3 regions of the Streptomyces sp. NBC_00178 genome follow, and region 2 is predicted to be linked to each of the others. Evidence: riboswitches for the same ligand, from Rfam matches in the RefSeq annotation. Region 2 holds a riboswitch; each other region holds the start of a gene.
The links. Region 2 has a riboswitch for cobalamin ahead of OHT61_RS29430 (ABC transporter substrate-binding protein). Riboswitches for the same ligand answer to the same signal wherever they lie in the genome.

Region 1 (7,381 bases), 1.8 Mb from region 2:
CAAGCACGGGTACGTCACCACCTCGGACTTCGTCCGCGGCCGCTTCGGCTCGAAGGGCCTCTCACTGGCGGTCGCCCTCACGGGCATCCTCGCCACCATGCCGTACATCGCGCTCCAGCTGGTCGGCATCCAGGCCGTGCTGGACGTCATGGGCGTCGGCGGCGGCGAGAACACCCACTGGTTCGTCAAGGACCTGCCGCTGCTGATCGCGTTCGCGGTCCTCGCCGCGTACACGTACTCCTCGGGACTGCGGGCCCCCGCGCTCATCGCGTTCGTCAAGGACGGCCTGATCTACCTGGTCATCGCGGTGGCCATCATCTACATCCCGATCAAACTCGGCGGCTTCGACGACATCTTCGCGAAGGCCGGCGAGGCGTTCGCCCAGACCAACGAGGCGACGGGCAAACCGAGGGGCGCGCTCGTGCCCGGGGAGATGGGCCAGTGGGGCTACGCGACGCTGGCACTGGGCTCCGCGCTCGCGCTCTTCATGTACCCGCACTCGATCACGGCGACGCTCTCCAGCCGCAGCCGTGAGGTGATCCGGCGCAACACCACGATCCTGCCGCTGTACTCCCTGATGCTGGGCCTGCTCGCCCTGCTCGGGTTCATGGCGATCGCGGCCGGGATCAAGGTCGACAACGGGCAGCTGGCGATCCCCCAGCTGTTCGAGACCATGTTCCCCGACTGGTTCGCGGGTGTGGCCTTCGCCGCGATCGGGATCGGCGCCCTGGTGCCGGCCGCGATCATGTCGATCGCCGCGGCGAACCTCTTCACCAGGAACATCTACAAGGACTTCATCAAGCCCGACGCGACACCGGCCCAGGAGACCAAGGTCTCCAAGCTGGTCTCGCTGCTCGTCAAGGTGGGCGCGCTCGCCTTCGTCCTCACCATGGACAAGACGGTCGCGATCAACTTCCAGCTGCTCGGCGGGATCTGGATCCTCCAGACCATGCCGGCGCTGGTGGGCGGCCTGTTCACCCGGTGGTTCCACCGCTGGGCCCTGATCGCAGGCTGGGCCGTCGGCATGATCTACGGCACGGTGGCCGCGTACGGCGTCGCCAGCCCGACGCAGAAGCACTTCGGCGGCTCCTCGAAGGAGATCCCCGGCATCGGCGAGATCGGCTACATCGGTCTCACCGCGATCGTGCTGAACATCGTCGTCGTGGTCGTGCTGACCTTCGTCCTGAACGCGCTGAAGGCCCCGGCGGGTATCGACGAGACCTCGCCGTCCGACTACACCGCGGACGTCGGCGAGCCCGGCGTCAAGGTCACGCTCCCGCCGGCCACGGTGGGTGCGCCGGGAGGCGAGCCCGAGCCCCTGGAACGCCTGTAGCCCGTGACGTCGTCCGTCCCGGCAGGGTCCGCCCTGCCGGGACGGGCCCGTGTGCGGGGCCGGTTCGCCGGCTCCCCGAAAGGCACGTGCGCCGGGCCGCCGTCTGAGGCAGACTCCGCGCATGGACGTCTCGATCAGACCGGTCCGCGCCGGCGAGCACGAGGCCCTGGGCGAGATCACCACCCGGGCCTACCTCGACGACGGACTGCTGGACTTCGGCGCGGCCGATCAGTACGTCGAACAGCTCCGCGCCGTCGGACGCCGCGCCGCCGAGGCGCTCGTGCTGGCGGCGGTGGACCCCGGTGGCCTCCTGCTGGGAGGTGTCACCTACGTCACGCCGGGCAGCCCGTGGACCGACATCGCGGGCGGGGACGAGGCCGAACTGCGGATGCTGGCCGTCTCCCGTGCGGCGCGCGGACGCGGTGCCGGCGAGGCGCTCGTCCGGGCCTGTGTCGAGCGGGCACGCGCCACCGAGGGGCTGTCCGGGGTGGTGCTGTCGACCCAGCCGTCCATGGGGTCCGCCCACCGCATCTACGCGCGGCTCGGCTTCGTACGGACCCCTGAGCGGGACTGGAGCCCGCTTCCCGGCTTCACCCTGCTGACGTACCGCCTGACCTTTTGACCCGTCACGACACTACATGTGGGGGCTGCCTCAATCGGCAGCCCCCACATGTATGCTCGACCTCGCTGTCGCCGCAGGGGAATCCGGTGCGAATCCGGAACTGTCCCGCAACGGTGTGATCGGTGTGCATTCGCGCACCGCGGAGTCCGAGGACCTGCCGACGGTGCGTCCGGCTCGACCGAACCGGATGCCGAGACGTCCGGGCCCCGCGGAAGGCCGGTGGACGCCGTGCGCGCCGTGCTCCCTCCCCGGGGGCGACCGTGCCCGGCTGCCCCGCTCCCGCAGGCCCCGAGCCGAGCGAGGGATAGCCCCAGTGACCATCGCGCCCGCAGACCCGGTTTCAGCCGCGGAATCCGAGAGCCTCACGACCGACGCGCCCGGGACCGCGCTGCTGCGGACCCTGACCGGTCTGACCGCCGATCTGCCCGACACCGACCCCGGACGGGTCGCGGCCGCCGCGCTGCGCGGCCGGAGCGCGCGGGCGGACGAGGCCGAGCTGCGCTCGCTGGCCACCGAGGCCGCCGCGGGTCTGATCTCGGAGGACCCGGCGTACTCCCGGCTCGCCGCCCGGCTGCTCACCCTCGCGATCGCGGACGAGGCGGCGGGCGAAGGCGCGGTCTCCTTCTCCTCGTCGGTCGCCGTCGGGCACCGCGAGGGCCTGATCGCGGACCGCACGGCGGAGTTCGTCGCGCTGCACGCGGCCGCGCTGGACGCGCTGGTGGAACGCTCGCTCGCCGACGGGGCGGACGACCGCTTCGGCTACTTCGGCCTGCGCACGCTGCACAGCCGCTACCTGCTGCGCCACCCGCTCACCCGGCAGGTCGTCGAGACCCCGCAGCACTTCATGCTGCGCGTGGCCGCCGGACTGGCCGAGGACACCTCGCAGCGCGCCCTGGACGAAGTGGCCTCCCTGTACGGCCTGATGAGCCGCCTCGACTACCTGCCGTCCTCGCCGACCCTCTTCAACTCCGGCACCCGGCACCCGCAGATGTCCTCCTGCTACCTGCTGGACTCGCCGCTGGACGAGCTCGACTCGATCTACGACCGCTACCACCAGGTGGCCCGCCTCTCGAAGCACGCGGGCGGCATCGGCCTCTCGTACTCGCGCATCCGCGCCCGGGGTTCGCTGATCCGCGGCACGAACGGCCACTCCAACGGGATCGTGCCGTTCCTCAAGACGCTCGACGCCTCGGTCGCCGCGGTCAACCAGGGCGGCCGCCGCAAGGGTGCCGCCGCCGTCTACCTGGAGACCTGGCACGCGGACATCGAGGAGTTCCTGGAGCTGCGCGACAACACCGGCGAGGACCAGCGGCGCACGCACAACCTCAACCTGGCGCACTGGATCCCGGACGAGTTCATGCGCCGCGTCGACGCCGACACCGAGTGGTCGCTGTTCTCCCCCGCCGAGGTGCCCGAGCTGGTCGACCTGTGGGGCGACGAGTTCGACGCGGCCTACCGCGCGGCCGAGGCCAAGGGCCTGGCCCGCAAGTCGATGCCCGCGCGTGAGCTGTACGGCCGGATGATGCGTACCCTCGCGCAGACCGGTCAGGGCTGGATGACCTTCAAGGACGCCTCCAACCGCACGGCCAACCAGACGGCCGAGCCGGGCCGGGTCGTGCACTCCTCGAACCTGTGCACCGAGATCCTCGAGGTCACCGACGACGGCGAGACGGCCGTCTGCAACCTGGGTTCGGTCAACCTGGGCGCGTTCGTGGCCGACGGCGGCATCGACTGGGAGCGGCTGGACGCCACCGTGCGCACCGCCGTGACGTTCCTGGACCGGGTCGTCGACATCAACTTCTACCCGACCGAGCAGGCCGGCCGCTCCAACGCCCGCTGGCGTCCGGTGGGTCTCGGCGCGATGGGCCTCCAGGACGTCTTCTTCCAGCTGCGGCTGCCCTTCGACTCCCCCGAGGCCCGCGCCCTGTCCACGAAGATCTCCGAGCGGATCATGCTGGCCGCGTACGAGGCGTCCTGCGACCTGGCCGAGCGGTCGGGCCCGCTTCCCGCCTGGTCCGAGACGCGCGCCGCCCGCGGTGTGCTGCACCCCGACCACTACGACACGGAGCTGAGCTGGCCGGAGCGCTGGGACGCGCTGCGCGCCCGGGTCGCGAAGACCGGGATGCGCAACTCCCTGCTGCTCGCCATCGCGCCGACGGCGACGATCGCCTCGATCGCCGGGGTGTACGAGTGCATCGAGCCGCAGGTCTCCAACCTCTTCAAGCGCGAGACGCTCAGCGGTGAGTTCCTCCAGGTCAACGGCTACCTCGTGGACGAGCTGAAGCGGCTCGGCGTGTGGGACGCCCGGACCCGTGAGGCGCTGCGCGAGGCGAGCGGCTCCGTGCAGGGCTTCGCGTGGATCCCGCAGGACGTGCGGGCGCTGTACCGCACGGCGTGGGAGATCCCGCAGCGTGGACTGATCGACATGGCGGCGGCGCGCACGCCGTTCCTCGACCAGAGCCAGTCGCTCAACCTGTTCCTGGAGACGCCGACGATCGGCAAGCTCTCCTCGATGTACGCGTACGCCTGGAAGCAGGGGCTGAAGACGACGTACTACCTGCGTTCGCGCCCGGCGACCCGGATCGCCCGCGCGGCGTCCGGGCAGGCCGCGGCCGCCGCCCCCATTCCCGTACAGCAGGCGTCGTCGCCCGACGCTGACGCGATCGCCTGCTCCCTCGAAAACCCCGAGTCCTGCGAGGCCTGCCAGTAATGAGTACGTCCGAGAGCAAGAACCTCCTCGACCCGGGCTTCGAGCTGACCCTGCGCCCCATGCGCTACCCGGACTTCTACGAGCGCTACCGGGACGCGATCAAGAACACCTGGACGGTCGAGGAGGTGGACCTCCACTCCGACGTCGCCGACCTCGCCAAGCTGTCGCCCGGCGAGCAGCACATGATCGGCCGGCTGGTGGCGTTCTTCGCGACCGGTGACTCGATCGTCTCGAACAACCTCGTGCTGACGCTGTACAAGCACATCAACTCGCCCGAGGCGCGCCTGTACCTGTCGCGGCAGCTGTTCGAGGAGGCCGTGCACGTCCAGTTCTATCTGACGCTGCTCGACACCTATCTGCCCGACCCGGCGGACAGGGCGGCGGCGTTCGACGCGGTCGAGGAGATCCCCTCGATCCGCGAGAAGGCGCAGTTCTGCTTCAGGTGGATGGACTCGGTCGAGAAGATCGAGCGGCTGGAGACGAAGGCGGACCGCCGCCGCTTCCTGCTGAACCTGATCTGCTTCGCCGCGTGCATCGAGGGGCTGTTCTTCTACGGCGCCTTCGCGTACGTCTACTGGTTCCGCTCGCGCGGTCTGCTGCACGGTCTCGCCACGGGCACCAACTGGGTGTTCCGCGACGAGACGATGCACATGAACTTCGCGTTCGAGGTCGTGGACACCGTCCGCAAGGAGGAGCCGGACCTCTTCGACGACGAGCTCCAGCAGCAGGTCACCGACATGCTGCGGGAAGCGGTGGAGGCGGAGCTTCAGTTCGGCCGTGACCTGTGCGGCGAGGGCCTGCCCGGCATGAACACCGATTCGATGCGCCAGTACCTGGAGTGCGTCGCCGACCAGCGGCTCACCCGGCTCGGCTTCCCGCCGCTCTACGGTTCGGAGAACCCGTTCTCCTTCATGGAGCTGCAGGGCGTGCAGGAGCTGACGAACTTCTTCGAGCGCAGGCCGTCCGCCTACCAGGTGGCGGTGGAGGGGTCCGTCGGTTTCGACGACGACTTCTAGACCCTGGCCCACGACCTGAGGTGGGGGCGCCGCGTGGCCGTGACCGGCCGCGCGGCGCCTCGCCTTTGCGGGGGTGCCGTCCGCCGCCGCAGGTCCGCCTCCCGCAGTTCGTGGTCGATCCGGCGCTCCCGTGCGAGACCGGCGAGCGCGGGCAGCAGGACGAGGGCGATGAGTGCGGCTGTGACCAGGTAGCTCAGGAATGTGTTCATGGCTCTACTGTCGTGCCCGCGACGAAATTCGGGCAGTGGCAGGACTGTCATGCACCCTCGAATTACTGCCACAATGACGCCATGCTGAACAATGTGGCCGCCCTGCTGCTCGACGAGGTCCATCCCTTCGAACTCGGCGTCCTGTGCGAGGTGTTCGGGCTCGACCGCTCGGACGAGGGCCTGCCGGTGACCGACTTCGCGGTCGTCTCGGCGGAGGGCCCGGTCCTGCGGACGCACGCCGGATTCACCATCAGCACGCCCCACGGGCTGGAGCGGCTGGAGGAGGCCGACCTCGTCGCCGTGCCCGCGGGCAGTCACTTCATGGCGCGGGAGTACCCGGCGGAGGTCCTCGACGCCCTGCGCCGGGCCGTCGCCCGGGGCGCGCGGGTGCTGAGCGTGTGCTCCGGTGCATACGTGCTGGGGGCCGCCGGGCTGCTCGACGGCCGCCGGTGCACCACCCACTGGCGTCACGCCGACGAGCTGGCCCGGCGCTTCCCGAAGGCACGGGTGGAGCCGGACGTGCTCTACGTGGACGACGGCCCGGTCATCACCTCGGCGGGTACGGCCGCCGGGATCGACGCCGCCCTGCACCTGGTCCGGCAGGCGCACGGCCCCGCCGTGGCGAACGCCATCGCCCGGCGCATGGTGGTCCCCCCGCACCGGGACGGCGGCCAGGCGCAGTACATCAAGCGGCCGTTGCCCCGGACGCGGTGCGACACGGTCGGCGAGACGCTCGCCTGGATGGAGCGCCACCTCGACCAGGAGATGACCGTGGAGCAGCTGGCGGTGCAGACCCACATGTCGCCCCGGACCTTCGCCCGCCGCTTCCAGCAGGAGACGGGCACCACTCCGTACCGCTGGCTGCTCAGGCAGCGCGTGCTGCTGGCGCAGCACCTGCTGGAGACGTCGGACGAGACGATGGACACGATCGCGGGACATACGGGCTTCGGGAACGCGGCCGCCCTGCGCCACCAGTTCGTGCGCTCGCTGGGCACGACGCCGAACGCCTACCGCCGCACGTTCCGGGGGCCGGGCGGCCTGACCGAGGCGGCCTGACCGGCGGCCCCCGGAGCGCCTCAGATGCCGCAGCCGGAGGCGGACCAGAAGTGGCTGGGGCCCTGGTTCACGTGGATGTGGTCACTGTGGCCGGCGTAGCCGGGGCCGAGGATCCCGTTGAAGCCGTGGTTGCGGGCCTGCTTCGCGATGGTGCACAGCGAGTGCGGTCCCGATCCCAGGTCGACGGCGTCGCCGTAGAGATGGCGGCTGTTCGTCGCTCCGCCGACCGCCGCGTTGCAGGAGGTGGAGCGGAAGCCGCTGGTGACCCGGATGGACTGGTCGCCGAGCGCGTGCCGCAGCGCCTCCAGCTTCCACATGCTGCTCAGGGCGTTCGCCTTGGCCGTGCCGGCCGCCACGGCCCCACCGGCCCAGGTGCTGTTGCAGGTGTTGAGCTCGGGGTAGGTGAAGTGGATCGGCGTGCAGTCGTCGTCCTGC
Region 2 (7,381 bases):
GGTCAAGGGCATGCTCACGGGTCCGGTCACCATGCTGGCCTGGTCCTTCGTGCGGGACGACCAGCCGCTCGGGGACACCGCCCGCCAGGTCGCGCTCGCCCTGCGCGACGAGGTCCGTGACCTGGAGGCCGCGGGCACCTCGGTCATCCAGGTGGACGAGCCGGCACTGCGGGAGACACTGCCCCTGCGGGCCGCGGACCGTCCCGCCTACCTCGGCTGGGCCACCGAGGCGTTCCGGCTGACGACCAGCGGGGTACGCCCGGACACCCAGGTCCACACGCACATGTGCTACGCCGAGTTCGGTGACATCGTGCAGGCCATCGACGACCTCGACGCCGACGTCATCAGCCTGGAGGCCGCGCGTTCGCACATGCAGGTCGCCCACGAACTCGCGGCCCACGGATACCCGCGCGAGGCCGGGCCCGGGGTGTACGACATCCACTCGCCCCGCGTGCCGTCCGCCGGGGAGGCGGCGGACCTTCTGCGCGCCGGACTGCGGGCGATCCCGGCGGAGCGCCTGTGGGTCAACCCGGACTGCGGTCTCAAGACCCGTGGCTGGCCGGAGACCAGGGCGTCGCTGGAAAGCCTGGTCGCGGCGGCCCGCACGGTGAGGGACGAGCTCACCGCGTCCTGACCCACCGGGCGGCACCGGCCGGGGCGGTCGCCCCGGCCGGTGCCCTCGCGGCGCCACGTCCGCGTCAGCGGCACGGCTCAGCGGGCGAGGCAGCAGTCCCCGCACGTCGAGCCGCCCGGCGTCCGGTAGTAGAGGCAGCAGCTGCGCCGGCGGAAGCCCAGGCCCGGTCCGGTGACCGAGCCCGTTCCCACGAGCCGCCCCGTGCCGAGCAGTCGGTCCACCAGGCGGGTGAGCGGCCCCCGGATGTCCGGACGGGCGGCCAGCAGGACGCCGGCCGAACCCATCAGCGCGGAGGCGGCGTTGCCGTCCAGCAGGCGTGGTGCGATCCTGACGGCCAGACCGGCCTCCAGCCGTGCCAGATGGTCCATGACCTGGGCGCCGAGGGTGTGTTCGGGTTCCGCGAGGCGGTCGGCGTACCACCCGGCGGGGGCAGGCAGCCCGAGTGCCGAGCCGGTGTCCTCCCTGCGCAGGGTGTCCAGGTCCGGCACGATGCCGTGGAGCAGCGTGCAGGCCAGCACGGGTGACCAGAGGCGTGCCGCGTGGCCGAGCTGGGCGATGGACACGCCGACGCGCAGATCCGTGCGGTACCGGTCGGCGACGGCCGTGGCCAGGTCGGCGAAACCACGGGCGTAGGACGCGCCGACGGGGTGCCAGCCTTCGTCGGGCGCGTCCGTGCGCAGCGCGAAGAAGCCACCCAGCGCCGCCACCTCGGCCAGAGCGCTCGCCACGGCGTCGCCCGGCGCGCGTGCGGCGTCGGGCGGGCCCGGTGGCACCCGCTCAGGTGGCCGCACGGCGCCGAGGGGGAGCGAAGGCGTACAGATCGAGGATCGCCGGCCGGGGCGCGACCCCGGGGCCGCCGGCACGTGCCCAGGCGGCTATGTCCTCGGTGGCGTCCGGGTCGTTGACCAGACCCAGCCAGACGGGCCGGGCTCCCGCGGCCCTGCCCTCGGTGGAGGGCTGTACGACGACGACGTTGGCCTGGTCGCACACGTCGAGGCATTCGGAGACCCGCACCGGTGCCGCGCCGCGCAGCCGCGCGGTCTGCGCCGCGTGGTCCCCGGTCACCTTGGGGCTGCCGCAGCAGCAGTCCCGGCACACGACGATCCGGCAGGGCACCCGCCCCGTCACCGGTGGTGGCACGGTGCTGCCGAAGACCTCTTCGGCCGGGTTCTCGGACATGCCGAACCCCCCTCTCTCCGGGGAGATCCGCCCCGGGGTACGTCGAGGAGGCGACCGCGTGAGTCTCCTGGCTCTCGGGTCGTGGCTCGTCCCGTCCTTCCCGCCCCCGTGGGGGGCGGTGGACGTCGCGGGATCCGCTCGCCGATCACAGTGGCGGGACCGCGCCGGATTCGCACCGGCTTCCTCGGGCCGCCGTCGCCCTGTCGTGGACCATCATGGCATCCGGCGACCGGTGGCGCGGCGGGCAGCCCCGGGGCGGCTGCGGGCACCCGAGGCGGGGCGGCCCGCGCGAGCGTGCGGACGGGGGCCCGTCCCGCCCCGTCCCGGCAGAACGTAGGATCACCTGGTCATCGCCGCGACGGGAGACAGGAAGCCGGTGTGAATCCGGCACGGTCCCGCCACTGTGACCGGGGAACGCGGACCCTCCGCATGCCACCGCGCACCGCGCGGCGGAGCGGGGGCGCCGATCCCGGGAGTCAGGACACTGGCCTGTCGCGGGCCCGATCCGAGGAGCGCGGACTCCCCAGGAGGCTTCACGTGTTCACAGGCATGCCCCTTTTCCCTCACGCACTCAACTCCCGCAGGCGCGGCGCCCTGCGCACGGCGGCCGGCGTACTCGCTCTGTCGGCGCTCGCGCTGACGGCGGGCTGCGGCTCGTCCGACGGCCCGGGTGACGACCCGGGGGCCGCGGCGTCGTCGCCCGCCGGCTTCCCGGTCACCATCGACAACTGCGGTGTGAAGACGACGTACACGCGGCCTCCGGCCCGGGTCGTCACCATCCACCAGCATCCGGCGGAGCTGATGCTCGCCCTCGGTCTCGGGGACCGCATGGTCGGGACCGCCTACCCGGACTCGTCCGTACTGCCGGAACTGAGGAAGGCCTACGAGGCCGTCCCGGAGCTCGCCGAGGAGGAGCCGTCGTTCGAGACGGTCCTGGACGCCGAGCCCGATCTCGTCTACGGCGGCTACGGCAGCGCGTTCGGCGAGAAGGAGGGCCGCTCCCGCAAGGCGTTCGCCGACGCGGGCATCGACACCTACCTCAACCGCGAGTACTGCGGCAAGAAGCAGGTGACGATGGAGGACACGTACGAGGAGATACGCACCATCGGCACGATCTTCGGTGTGCCGGGGCGCGCCGACTCGCTCGTGTCGGACCTGAAGGGCCGTGTCGGCAAGGCCGCCTCCGCGGTCGACGGCGAGGCGGACGTGCCGGTGTTCGTCTACGACAGCGGCGACAAGTCGGCGTTCACCGCGGGCGGCAAGAGCCTCGGCACGGAACTGATCCGGCTCGCCGGCGGGAAGAACGTCTTCGCGGACCTGGACGACGTCTTCGGGGACGTCTCCTGGGAGCAGGTCGTGGAGCGCAGGCCGGAGGCCATCGCCATCTACGACTACGCGGGCTCCGACAGCATCGAGCAGAAGGAGAAGTACCTCCTCTCCCAGCCCGCGCTCGCCGACGTGCCGGCGATCAGGAACAAGCGGTTCGTCGTCCTGCCGCTGACCGCGACCCTGGTCGGGATCCGGTCGGCCTACGCGGTCGGGGATCTCGCCCGCGGCCTGCACCCCGAGAGCTTCCGGTGACCGCTCCCACCGTGGAGGTTCCCGGCCGGCGGGCCGGGGGGAAACGGCCCGCCGGGAAGGTGACGGGCCGCGGCACGCCGGCGCTCACCCTGCTCGTCCTGACCGCGCTGCTGCTCGTCTCGCTGACCGCGGGGCTGGCGATCGGCTCGGTGCACGTGCCGCCCGGTCAGGTGTGGGGCATCGTGGCGCACGCGATCGGCGTCGACCGGTCACCGCCCTCGTGGTCCCCGGCGCGCGAGACCATCGTGCTCGACGTACGCGCCCCGCGCGTCCTGCTCGGGGCGGTGACCGGCGCCGGGCTCGCGGTGGTGGGCACCGCCATGCAGGCGCTCGTCCGCAACCCGCTCGCCGAGCCCTACCTGCTGGGTGTCTCGTCGGGGGCGTCCCTGGGCGCGGTGAGCGTGATCGTGTTCGGGGTGACCTTGTTCGGCCCGGTGTCGCTGTCGGCCGCCGCGTTCGCCGGTGCGCTGGGCGCCCTGCTGCTGGTGTACGCCACCGCGCGTACGGGGGGCCGCATCAGCTCCGTACGCCTGGTGCTGTCCGGTGTGGCGATCGCGGCGGTGCTCACCGCGGTGCTGGACCTGCTCCTGCTGACCACGGACCGGGGCAACGAGGCCCGGGCGGTGCTCGCCTGGACCCTCGGCGGTCTCGGCGGCGTCAGCTGGGCGACCCTCTGGCTGCCCGGCGCCGCCCTGTTGCTGGGCATCGCCGTGCTGTCCCTGCAGGCGCGCAACCTGAACCTTCTGCTGGCGGGCGAGGAGGCGGCCACCACCATGGGACTGGACGTCGCCCGCTTCCGCTCGCGGATGTTCGTGCTGCTGTCCCTGGTCACGGGGGTGCTGGTCGCCGCATCGGGACCGATCGGCTTCGTCGGTCTGATGCTGCCCCACATCGTCCGGCTGTTCGTCGGCGGTGACCACCGCCGGGTGCTGCCCACGGCCGCGCTCGGCGGGGCGGTCTTCCTCGTCTGGGCGGACATCGCCGCACGCGTGGTGGCCGCGCCCACGGAGATCCCGGTCGGGGTGCTCACCGCACTGTGCGGCGGGCCGTTCTTCCTCTGGCTCATGCGCCGCGACGCGCGGCGCGGCACCGGCGAAGGAGTGGCATGACCGCGACCGCACTCGTCGTCGACGGGGTCACGCTCACGGCCGGCGCCCACCGCCTCGTCACCGAGGTCTCGTTGACCGCGCGGCCCGGTGAGGTGATCGGCCTCGTGGGCCCCAACGGCAGCGGCAAGTCCAGTCTGCTGCGCGCCGTCTACCGCGTCCTGCGGCCCGTCACCGGCGAGGTCCGGGTGGACGGGCAGGACGCCTGGTCCCTCCCGGTGCGCCGGCTGGCACGCATGGTGGCGGCGGTGACGCAGGAGTCGGCGGGCGAATTCGACCTGTCGGTCGGCGAGGTGGTGGCGATGGGGCGTACACCGCACAAGCGGCTGCTCGCGGGGGACACCGCCGAGGACGCCGAGGTGATCGCGTCCGCCCTCGCCGCCGTGGACGTCACCGGACTGGCGGCGCGTCCCTTCGACCGGCTGTCGGGCGGTGAGCGCCAGCGCGTCCTCATCGCCCGGGCCCTCGCCCAGGAGCCCACGCTCCTGGTCCTGGACGAGCCGACCAACCACCTCGACATCCGGCACCAGTTGTCCGTCCTCGGCGCGCTGCGGCGGCTTCCGGCCACGGTCCTGGTCGCCCTGCACGACCTCAATCTCGCCGCCCGCTACTGCGACCGCCTGTACGTCCTGGCCGACGGCGAGGTGGTCGCATCGGGCACGCCCGTGGACGTGCTGACACCGGCGCTGCTCGACCGGGTGTACGGCGTGACCGGCGAGGTCGCCGTCCATCCCCTGACGGGCGCGCCGCAGGTGACGTTCCTGCACGGACGGCCGGATCCCGGCGGGCCCGCGGGAGCCTGAGCGCGGAAGGACCCGCCTCTCGTCCGGGGGCGGGTCCTGGTTGCCGGAGCGGTCAGTCGAGGGCGGGCGGCGCGGCATCCGCCGATGTGCCCCAGTCGGAGGGAGCCGTGCCGACCTCGAAGGACAGTTCGCGGGTGCCGCGGATGTCCTCGGTGGTCAGGTAGGTCTTCCCGTACGCCGCCCCGTCGGTCCGCGCCGAGCGGATGTAGCGCGCCGAGTCGGAGGTCCCGGGGGCCTTCACCGTCAGACGGCCCTCGGGGTAGTAGCGCCGGTCCAGGGTGAGGTCCACGCGCTCGAAGACCGGGGTGGAGAGGCCCCAGGTGTCGGTGCCCGGCTGGACCGGGAAGATCCCGATCGAGGACAGGACGTTCCACGCCGACATCGTCCCGAGGTCGTCGTTCCCGGTCATGCCCGTCGGGGCGTCGGTGAACAGGGTGAGCGCCGCGTGCACCACGTCGGTCGTCTTCGACGGCTGACCGGTGGAGAGGTAGGTGTACGGGGCGATCAGGTCGGGCTCGTTCTGCGGGTTGTACTTGTCCGCGTTGTAGTAGTCGTACGGCCCGTTCACCCACACCTCCCGGGCGGTCTTCGCCGGGTCCTTCACCAGCTGGTCGTAGGCGAAGAACGAGTCGAGGCGCTCGTTGGCGGCCTGCGTGCCGCCGATCAGGGAGACCATGCCGGGCAGGTCCTGGGGCACGAGCCACTGGTACTGCCAGGACGTGCCCTCATGGAAGCCCTCGCTCTGTGCCGGGTCGGCGGGCCCGGTGAAGGCGCCGTCCACGTCACGGGCCCGGAAGAATCCGGTCGAACTGTCGAAGATCTTCCGGTAGTTCTGGGCGCGCCGGGTGTACCGCTCGGCGTCCTCCTCGTGGCCCAGCTCCTTCGCCATCTGTCCGAGCATCGCGTCGGACAGGGCGTACTCCAGGGTCGCGGACGCGCCGTGGTCGTAGTCGGAGTCGCCGGGCTTCGCGTGCGGGCGGCCCTTGATGTAGGGGGCGAAGCCGTCGGCGAGGTACTCCTTGTTGGCCTCGCGGCCGACGGGGGCGGAGCCGGCCGGGGGCACACCGTCGGCGTTCTTCTTCAGCGCCCGGTACGCCTGCTCCTCGTACCCCTTGAGCAGGCCCTGCTGGTAGGCGTTGGTGAGGAACGGGGTGACCGGGTCGCCGGTCATGATGTTCGTCTCGACCGTGCCGTAGCCCCACTTGGGCAGCCAGCCGCTGTCCTCGTCGATCTTGATGACGGAGATCGCCATGTCGCGGGACTCGCCCGGTGCGAGGAGCGACAGCAGCTGGGCCTGGGTGCGGTAGGTGTCCCAGAGCGACCAGTTCTGGTAGTAGGTGAAGCCCTTGGCCCGGTGGGTCTTCTGGTCCCAGCCGGTGTAGCGGCCGTCGACGTCGCTGCCGATGTTCGGTGCGAGGAACGCGCGGTAGAGGGACGAGTAGAAGGTCCGGCGGAGGGTCTCGCCACCGCCCTGCGCCTTGACGTCGCCGAGCCTGTCCTCCCACGCGGCCTGCGCGGCGCGTGCGACCTTGTCGTACGGACGGCCGCCCTCGGCGCGGAGGTTGAGGGCCGCCCCCTCGGCGTCGACGTACGAGATCGCCGTGGTCGCCTCGACGGTGCGGTCCTTGGTGGTGTCGAAGCGCAGGAAGGCACCGTTGCGCTCGCCGCCCGCCGTCGAGGTCTTCGAGCCCTCGGTGACCTGCTCGCCCTTCCACGTGCCCGAGGTGGTGAAGGGCCGGTCGAAGCGGGTGATCGTGTAGACGGTGTACGGCTTGGTGTCCTGGCAGAATCCGCTGCCGGTGATGGCGGTGCGCACCGTGCGGCTGTCCAGGATCTCGACCCGGGTGCCGACCGTCCTGTGCAGCGACTGGCCCGCGTTGATGAGGACGTTGGCCTTGTCGGTGGCGGGGAAGGTGTAGCGCTGCACGCCGGTGCGCTCGGTGGCGCTGAGTTCGGCCTTGATGCCGGTCTTCAGACCGACGGTGTAGGTGCCGGGGCTCGCCTTCTCGTCGTCGTGGCTGAACTCGGCGGCGTAGGCCGCGTTGTCCGTGGACGTGATGTCGCCGGTCGTCGGCAGT
Region 3 (7,381 bases), 5.0 Mb from region 2:
ATCGAGGCGCCCGAGGACCAGCCGTGCAGGATGACGCTCTCGGCGCCGTAGCGCACGGCGTAGCGGATGGCCGCGTCGAGGTCGCGCCACTCGGACTCGCCGAGGTGCGCGAGGCCGTCGGGTGAGCGCGGGGCTCCGGGGTCGCCCCGGTAGGCGAGGTCGAGCACGGGGAGTTGCTGGGCCTGGAGGAAGTCCAGCACGTTCAGCGGGTGCTCCCGCGTGGTGCCGAGGCCGTGGACGGTGATGACCCAGGTGTCGCGGGCACCGGGGACGAACCAGGCCGGCAGGGCGCCGAGCTCTCCGGGGACCTCGACCTCCTTGTAGGCGAGGCCCAGGGCGGCGAGCGGGTCGCCGCGGTGGATCTCGGGGGTGAGGCGGACCCGGGCGCCCGGTTTGAGGCTGCCGAGGTTCACCCGTTCGAGCCGCCGTACGACGGTGTCCGCCGAGCCGTCGGCCGGCCGGCCGACGACCGGGCCCACGACGGCGTGGACGTCGCGTGCGGTCAGGCCGTAGACGCCGGGGCGCAGCGCCGCGAAGGACCGGGTCAGTGTCACCTGCCCCGCGGCCGTGGCGTGCACGGTCATACGGCGGTCGGCGGGGAACGGACGCGGCTGCGACGGGGCCCCGAGGGCGGTGTCGCTCGCGTACCGGCCGGCGGCGACCGCTGCCGCGCCGACTCCGAGGATCGTGGTGGCGGCCGCTGCCGCTGCTGTTGCCGGGCGCACGGCTTCAGTGTCCCGGCCCGGCGGGCGGGCTGCCAGTGGGCGGCGTCCGTACGGTGCTCGGTCCGGGTCAGCCCTGCTGGCCGTATCCCTCCAGGGCGGTGCGCACGTCGTCCAGCTGGGCGGGGGTGAGCAGGCTCGGGTTCCGGCCGGGAACGGAGCTCGCGGTGAGCCAGAGCCTGCACATCCATTCGAGCTGGGCGGTGCGGTCGTAAGCCTGGTCCAGGGTGTCCCCGTACGTCACGGTCCCGTGGTTGCGGAGCAGGCAGCCCGTGCGGCCGCGCAGGGCGTCGAGCATGTGGCCGGCCAGTTCCGGCGTGCCGTAGCGCGCGTACGGGGCGGTGCGGACCGGCCCGCCGAGCATGGCCGCGGCGTAGTGGGCCAGGGGCACCTCGTCGACGAGCGTGGAGACGGCGGTCGCGTGCACGGCGTGGGTGTGGACGACGGCGGCCGCGGAGGTCTCGCGGTACACGGCGAGGTGCAGGGGGAGTTCGCTGGTCGGGACGAGGTCCCCCAGCACCTGGCGCCCCGCGAGGTCGACCCCGACCGTGTCCCCCGGTCCCAGCCGGTCGTAGGGCACCCCGCTGGGGGTGACCAGCACGAGGTCGCCGACCCGGGCCGAGACGTTGCCCGAGGTGCCGACGACCAGCCCTTCGGCGGCCGTCCTGCGCGCCGTCGCGACGAGGCTCTCCCACGCCTGTCCGATCGTGTCCCGGTGCCCGTCGTCCATGCGCAGATCCTAGGGCCGCCACGGCGCGCGTGACCGATGTCTCCTCTTCGGGCAAATAGGGTGTTACGGGACCCTCCGGGCCGACCGGAGGCCATGCGCCGCACCGGCCGCGACCGTCCGCCCCACCCCGTCCGCATACAAGCGGAACCGCCACGAACGTTTGGGGTCACCATGCCGCCCTGCCCAGTTCACCTTCCGTTCACCAAGGTTGCTTACGTTCCACGTGCCAATGACGTCGAACGATTGCCTGGGTAAATGGAACACATCACGCTGCTGCTCGCGATTGTGATCGTGACAGCTCTCGTGTTCGATTTCACGAACGGTTTCCACGACACCGCCAACGCGATGGCCACGACCATCTCGACCGGCGCCCTCAAGCCCAAGACAGCGGTGGCCATGTCCGCCGTTCTCAATCTCGTCGGCGCGTTCCTCTCGGTGGAGGTCGCCAAGACCATCTCCGGCGGGATCGTCAGCGAGGACGGCCTCAGAACCGAGGTCATCTTCGCCGCGCTCGTCGGCGCGATCCTGTGGAATCTGCTGACCTGGCTGGTCGGCCTGCCCTCCAGTTCCTCCCACGCACTCTTCGGCGGCCTCATCGGCGCCGCGGTGACGTCGGCCGGCTGGTCCTCGATCAACGGCGGAACCGTCGTCACGAAGGTCCTGCTGCCCGCGGTCGCCGCGCCGCTCGTCGCCGGTATCGCCGCACTGCTGGCGACGAAGCTGACGTACCGCCTCAACCGGAAGATCACCGACGAGGCGCAGCTGAAGTCGACCGCCAAGGGCTACCGCGCCGGGCAGATCGCCTCCGCCGGTCTGGTCTCGCTCGCCCACGGCACCAACGACGCGCAGAAGACCATGGGCATCATCACCCTGGCCCTGGTCACCGGCGGCGTCCTCGCCCCCGGTTCCAACCCCCCGGTCTGGGTCATCACCGCGGCCGGCGTCGCCATCGCCCTCGGCACCTACCTCGGCGGCTGGCGCATCATCCGCACCATGGGCAGCGGACTCACCCAGCTCCGTCCGCCCCAGGGCTTCGCCGCCCAGACCAGCGCCGCCACGGTCATCCTGGCCTCCTCGCACCTCGGGTTCTCCCTCTCCACCACGCAGTCCGTCTCCGGTGCGGTCATGGGCGCCGGGCTCGGACGCAAGGGGGGCGTGGTCCGCTGGTCCACCGCCACCCGGATGTTCGTCGCCTGGGGCCTGACCCTGCCGGCCGCCGGTCTCGTCGGCGCGGGCGCCGAGCTGCTGACCAAGCAGGGCTCCTGGGGAGTCGCCGTGACGGCCGCCCTGCTGGTCGCGGGCTCCGGCGCGATCTGGATGCTCTCGCGGCGCAAGCCGGTCGACCACACCAACGTCAACGCGGCCGACGGGGCCGCCGAGGAGCCCGCCGGTGTCGTCACGACGGCCATCGCGGCCGTCACCCCGCCGCCCGCGGGTGTGCCCGTCCCGGAACTCAAGACCACCATCCCCGCCCCGGACACCCAGGCCGACCCGGCCCGGCCGGCCACGGTGTAAGGACGCATCCGCATGAAAATCGACTGGGCGGCTCTCGCCTCCGTCTTCGGGATCAGCCTCGTGGTCACCGTCGCGCTCGTCGGCCTCTTCACCCTCGGCATCACCGGCCTGGCCAAGCAGGTGCGGACGGGCCAGGGCGGCGCCGGTTCCCACGCCCTGGCGCGCACCGGCGCCTACGCCTGCTTCGCCGTGTGCGCGGCGGCGGTCGCGTACGGGATCTACCTGATCGTCGCCTGACCCCCTCGGGCACCCCTCCGGGCCGGACACACCGTGCGTGTGTCCGGCCCGGTGTGCGTCCGGCCACACCGAAGCCTCGCAGGTCAACGGCAGGTTGACGGGCCTTCACGGGGCGTGGTGGACTGCCGGAGCCATTTACGGCGACAGGAGAGGAAGCCGGTGCGAATCCGGCGCGGTCCCGCCACTGTCACCGGGGAGCAGTCCTCCACACGGAAGTCACGGCCCGCCACCGCGGGCTGGAAGGCCGGAGGACCCGCGGATCCGGAAGCCAGGAGACTCTCGTCGCCGGTCACGTCGAACCAGGGCGCGGACCCTGAGTGAGGACATCTGCCATGCCCGGCCGCCGTGCGTCCCTGCCCGCACCACCCGTGACGACGTCCCTGCGAGGCGCGACGGACCTCTGATCCGTGCGAGCCGACCGCATCTTCGCGTACGGCGCCGCCGCCGGTCTGATCGGCGACCTGCTGCTCGGTGACCCCCGGCGCGGCCACCCCGTCGCCGCCTTCGGGCGGGCCGCCGCGGGCGCCGAGAGCCGCCTGTGGCACGACCACCGGGGCTGGGGCGCCCTGCACACGCTCGTCTGCGCGGGCGGGGCCACGGCCGCCGCCGGGCTGGCGGCCCGCGCCGTGCGGAACCGTCCCACGGCCGCCGTGGCACTGACCGCCGCCGCCACCTGGGCCGTCGTCGGGGGCACGTCGCTGGGCCGCGAGGCCCGGGCCATCGGCGGTGCCCTGGAGGCCGGGGACGTCGAGCTCGCCAGGGAGCGGCTGCCGCACCTGTGCGGGCGCGACCCGCAGGCGCTCGACGGGCCGCGGATCGCCCGGGCCGTCGTCGAGTCCGTCGCCGAGAACACCTCCGACGCCGTCGTGGGCGCCCTGGTGTGGGGCGCGCTCGGCGGGGTGCCGGGACTGGTCGGCTTCCGGGCCGTGAACACCCTCGACGCGATGGTGGGGCACAAGTCGCCCCGCTACGGGCGCTACGGCTGGGCGTCGGCCCGGCTCGACGACCTCGCGGGCTGGCCCGGGGCCCGGCTCACCGCCGCGCTCGCCGTGGCCGCGGGCGGCCGTCCCCGCCAGGCCGTCCGCGCCTGGCGCTCGGACGCCGGGAAGCACCCGAGCCCCAACGCGGGCCCGGTGGAGGCCGCGTTCGCGGGGGCGCTCGGCGTTCGTCTGGGCGGGACCCTGGCCTACGGCGGGCGGGTCGAGCACCGGCCGGTGCTCAACGGGGAGGCGGGCCGGGACGTGCGGGTCGCCGACATCGAACGCGCGGTGCGGCTGTCGCGCCGGGTGAGTGTGCTGGCCCTCGGCGTCTGTGCGGCGGGGCGGCTGGCCTGGGGACGGAGGGGCAGATGAGCGGCGGACTGCTGGTGGCCGGGACCACCTCGGACGCGGGCAAGAGCGTCGTCACGGCCGGGATCTGCCGGTGGCTGGTGCGCCGGGGGGTGAAGGTCGCGCCGTTCAAGGCGCAGAACATGTCGCTGAACTCCTTCGTCACCCGGGAGGGGGCGGAGATCGGCCGTGCCCAGGCGATGCAGGCGCAGGCCGCCCGGGTGGAGCCGTCGGCCCTGATGAACCCGGTGCTGCTGAAACCGGGCGGCGACCGTTCCAGCCAGGTGGTCCTGATGGGCCGGCCGGTCGGCGAGATGAGCGCCCGCGGCTACCACGGCGGTCGGCAGGAAGCCCTGCTGGGCACCGTCGTGGACTGCCTGGAGCAGCTGCGGAGCTCGTACGACGCCGTGATCTGCGAGGGGGCGGGCAGCCCCGCCGAGATCAACCTGCGGCGCACGGACATCGTCAACATGGGCATCGCGCGGGCCGCGCGCTTTCCGGTGGTGGTGGTCGGGGACATCGACCGGGGTGGTGTGTTCGCCTCGTTCTTCGGTACGACGGCGCTCCTGAGCGCCGAGGACCAGTCGCTGGTCGCCGGTTACCTCGTGAACAAGTTCCGCGGTGACGTGTCGCTGCTGGAGCCCGGTCTCGACATGCTGCACGGGCTCACGGGGCGGCGGACCTTCGGCGTGCTGCCGTACGCCCACGGGCTGGGCATCGACGAGGAGGACGGGCTGCGGGTCTCGATGCGCGGCACCGTGCGCGAGTCGGTCGTGGCGCCGCCGCACGGTGAGGACGTGCTGCGGGTGGCGGTGTGCGCCGTACCGCTGATGTCGAACTTCACCGACGTGGACGCGCTCGCGGCCGAGCCCGGTGTGGTCGTGCGGTTCGTGGACCGCGCGGAGGAGCTCGCCGACGCGGACCTCGTGATCGTGCCCGGCACACGGGGCACCGTGAAGGCGCTGGCGTGGCTGCGGGAGCGCGGACTGGCGGACGCGTTGCTGCGACGGGCCGCCGAGGGGCGGCCCGTGCTGGGGATCTGCGGCGGGTTCCAGGTGCTGGGCGAGCGCATCGAGGACGACGTGGAGTCGCGGGCCGGCGTGGTGGACGGGCTCGGGCTGCTGCCGGTGCGGGTCCGCTTCGGCCGGGAGAAGGTGCTGGGCAGGCCGTCCGGGTCGGCGCTGGGCGAGCCCGTGGAGGGGTACGAGATCCATCACGGGGTCGCCGACGTGCGCGGCGGCGAGCCCTTCCTGGACGGCTGCCGGGTGGGGTCGGTGTGGGGGACGCACTGGCACGGCTCGCTGGAGAGCGACGCCTTCCGGCGCGCGTTCCTGGGTGAGGTCGCCCGGGCGGCCGGGCGGCGGTTCACCGCGGCCCCGGACACGAGTTTCGCGGCGCTGCGGGAGGAGCAGCTCGACCGGCTGGGGGATCTGATCGAGGAGCACGCGGACACGGACGCCCTGTGGCGGCTGATCGAGGAGGGGGCACCGGCCGGGCTGCCCTTCGTGCCGCCGGGAGCGCCCGCGCCGGTGCCCGCCCGCACCCCGGCGACCGGGCCGGACGTCCGCGAGGGCGCACCGGCCGTGCCGGAAGCAACGACCGAAGTACACGCGACCGAGGAGGCCCTGTGAGTACGCCGTACCCCTTCACCGCCATCGTCGGGCAGGACGATCTACGGATCGGGCTGCTGCTCAACGCCGTGAGTCCCGCCGTGGGCGGGGTGCTCGTCCGGGGTGAGAAGGGCACCGCGAAGTCGACGGCCGTGCGCGCGCTCGCCGCGCTCATGCCCGAGGTCCCGGTGGTCGCCGGGTGCCGGTTCTCGTGCGACCCGGGGGCGCCCGACCCGGCGTGTCCCGACGGCCCGCACGGCGCGGAGGCCGGTGCGGCGCGTGCGGCGCGGACCGTGGAGCTGCCCGTCGGCGCGTCGGAGGACCGCCTCGTCGGGGCGCTCGACATCGAACGGGCCCTGTCCGAGGGCGTGAAGGCCTTCGAGCCGGGCCTGCTCGCCGACGCGCACCGCGGGATCCTGTACGTGGACGAGGTCAACCTCCTCCACGACCACCTGGTGGACCTGCTGCTCGACGCGGCGGCCATGGGCGCCTCGTACGTCGAGCGCGAGGGCGTGTCCGTGCGGCACGCGGCGCGCTTCCTGCTGGTCGGCACGATGAACCCCGAGGAGGGCGAACTCCGGCCGCAGCTCCTCGACCGCTTCGGGCTCACCGTCGAGGTGGCCGCGTCCCGCGAGACGGACGTGCGCGTCGAGGTCGTGCGCAGGCGGCTGGCGTACGACGACGACCCGGCGGGCTTCGCCGAGCGGTGGGCCGGCGAGGAGAACGCCCTGCGGGAGCGGATCGTCGCCGCGCGCGCCCTGCTTCCCCGGGTGGTGCTCGGGGACGGCGCACTGCGTCAGATCGCGGCGACGTGCGCGGCGTTCGAGGTGGACGGGATGCGCGCCGACATCGTCATGGCCCGTACGGCGACCGCGCTGGCGGCGTGGGCCGGCCGCGAGGAGGTCGTGGCCGACGACGTGCGTCAGGCCGCGCTGCTGGCGCTCCCCCACCGGCGGCGGCGCAATCCGTTCGACGCGCCGGGACTGGACGAGGACAAGCTGGACGACGCCCTCGAGGACGCGAAGGACGACCGGGGCGGGAGCGACGACGAGCCGGACCCGGACGGTCCCGGCGGCGGGGTGCCTCCGCAGGGCGGCGGTCCCGACGGCTCCGGCCCGGACGACGGGGGCGCCGACCGCGGCTCCGACCCCTCCGACGCGCCCGGCCCGGAGCAGGCGGGGAGCGGCGACGCGCCCGCGCCCGCGCCCGCCGGCGGTGCCGGGGAGCAGCGGCCGGTGC

Region 1: linked by a shared signal. The riboswitch ahead of OHT61_RS21570 (ribonucleoside-diphosphate reductase subunit alpha) and the one ahead of OHT61_RS29430 (ABC transporter substrate-binding protein) in region 2 are both predicted to bind cobalamin.
Region 3: linked by a shared signal. The riboswitch ahead of OHT61_RS07455 (cobalamin biosynthesis protein) and the one ahead of OHT61_RS29430 (ABC transporter substrate-binding protein) in region 2 are both predicted to bind cobalamin.

The regions. Positions count from the first base shown of each region.
Region 1 covers NZ_CP108143.1:4,883,366-4,890,746, reverse strand. Annotated here, with positions in the region: gene mctP (monocarboxylate uptake permease MctP) at 1-1,333, shown strand, start outside; gene OHT61_RS21575 (GNAT family N-acetyltransferase) at 1,455-1,955, shown strand; cobalamin riboswitch at 2,008-2,131, shown strand; gene OHT61_RS21570 (ribonucleoside-diphosphate reductase subunit alpha) at 2,269-4,665, shown strand; gene OHT61_RS21565 (ribonucleotide-diphosphate reductase subunit beta) at 4,665-5,681, shown strand; gene OHT61_RS21560 (hypothetical protein) at 5,678-5,890, opposite strand; gene OHT61_RS21555 (GlxA family transcriptional regulator) at 5,972-6,946, shown strand; gene OHT61_RS21550 (D-Ala-D-Ala carboxypeptidase family metallohydrolase) at 6,967-7,381, opposite strand, start outside.
Region 2 covers NZ_CP108143.1:6,716,985-6,724,365, reverse strand. Annotated here, with positions in the region: gene metE (5-methyltetrahydropteroyltriglutamate--homocysteine S-methyltransferase) at 1-634, shown strand, start outside; gene OHT61_RS29440 ((2Fe-2S)-binding protein) at 712-1,362, opposite strand; gene OHT61_RS29435 ((2Fe-2S) ferredoxin domain-containing protein) at 1,412-1,813, opposite strand; cobalamin riboswitch at 1,875-1,998, opposite strand; cobalamin riboswitch at 2,143-2,320, shown strand; gene OHT61_RS29430 (ABC transporter substrate-binding protein) at 2,363-3,394, shown strand; gene OHT61_RS29425 (FecCD family ABC transporter permease) at 3,391-4,503, shown strand; partial or broken gene OHT61_RS29420 (ABC transporter ATP-binding protein) at 4,599-5,303, shown strand; gene OHT61_RS29415 (GH92 family glycosyl hydrolase) at 5,356-7,381, opposite strand, start outside.
Region 3 covers NZ_CP108143.1:1,726,686-1,734,066, forward strand. Annotated here, with positions in the region: gene OHT61_RS07435 (alpha/beta hydrolase) at 1-725, opposite strand, end outside; gene OHT61_RS07440 (class II aldolase/adducin family protein) at 793-1,452, opposite strand; gene OHT61_RS07445 (inorganic phosphate transporter) at 1,708-2,967, shown strand; gene OHT61_RS07450 (hypothetical protein) at 2,980-3,204, shown strand; cobalamin riboswitch at 3,355-3,482, shown strand; gene OHT61_RS07455 (cobalamin biosynthesis protein) at 3,612-4,556, shown strand; gene OHT61_RS07460 (cobyric acid synthase) at 4,553-6,163, shown strand; gene OHT61_RS07465 (putative cobaltochelatase) at 6,160-7,381, shown strand, end outside.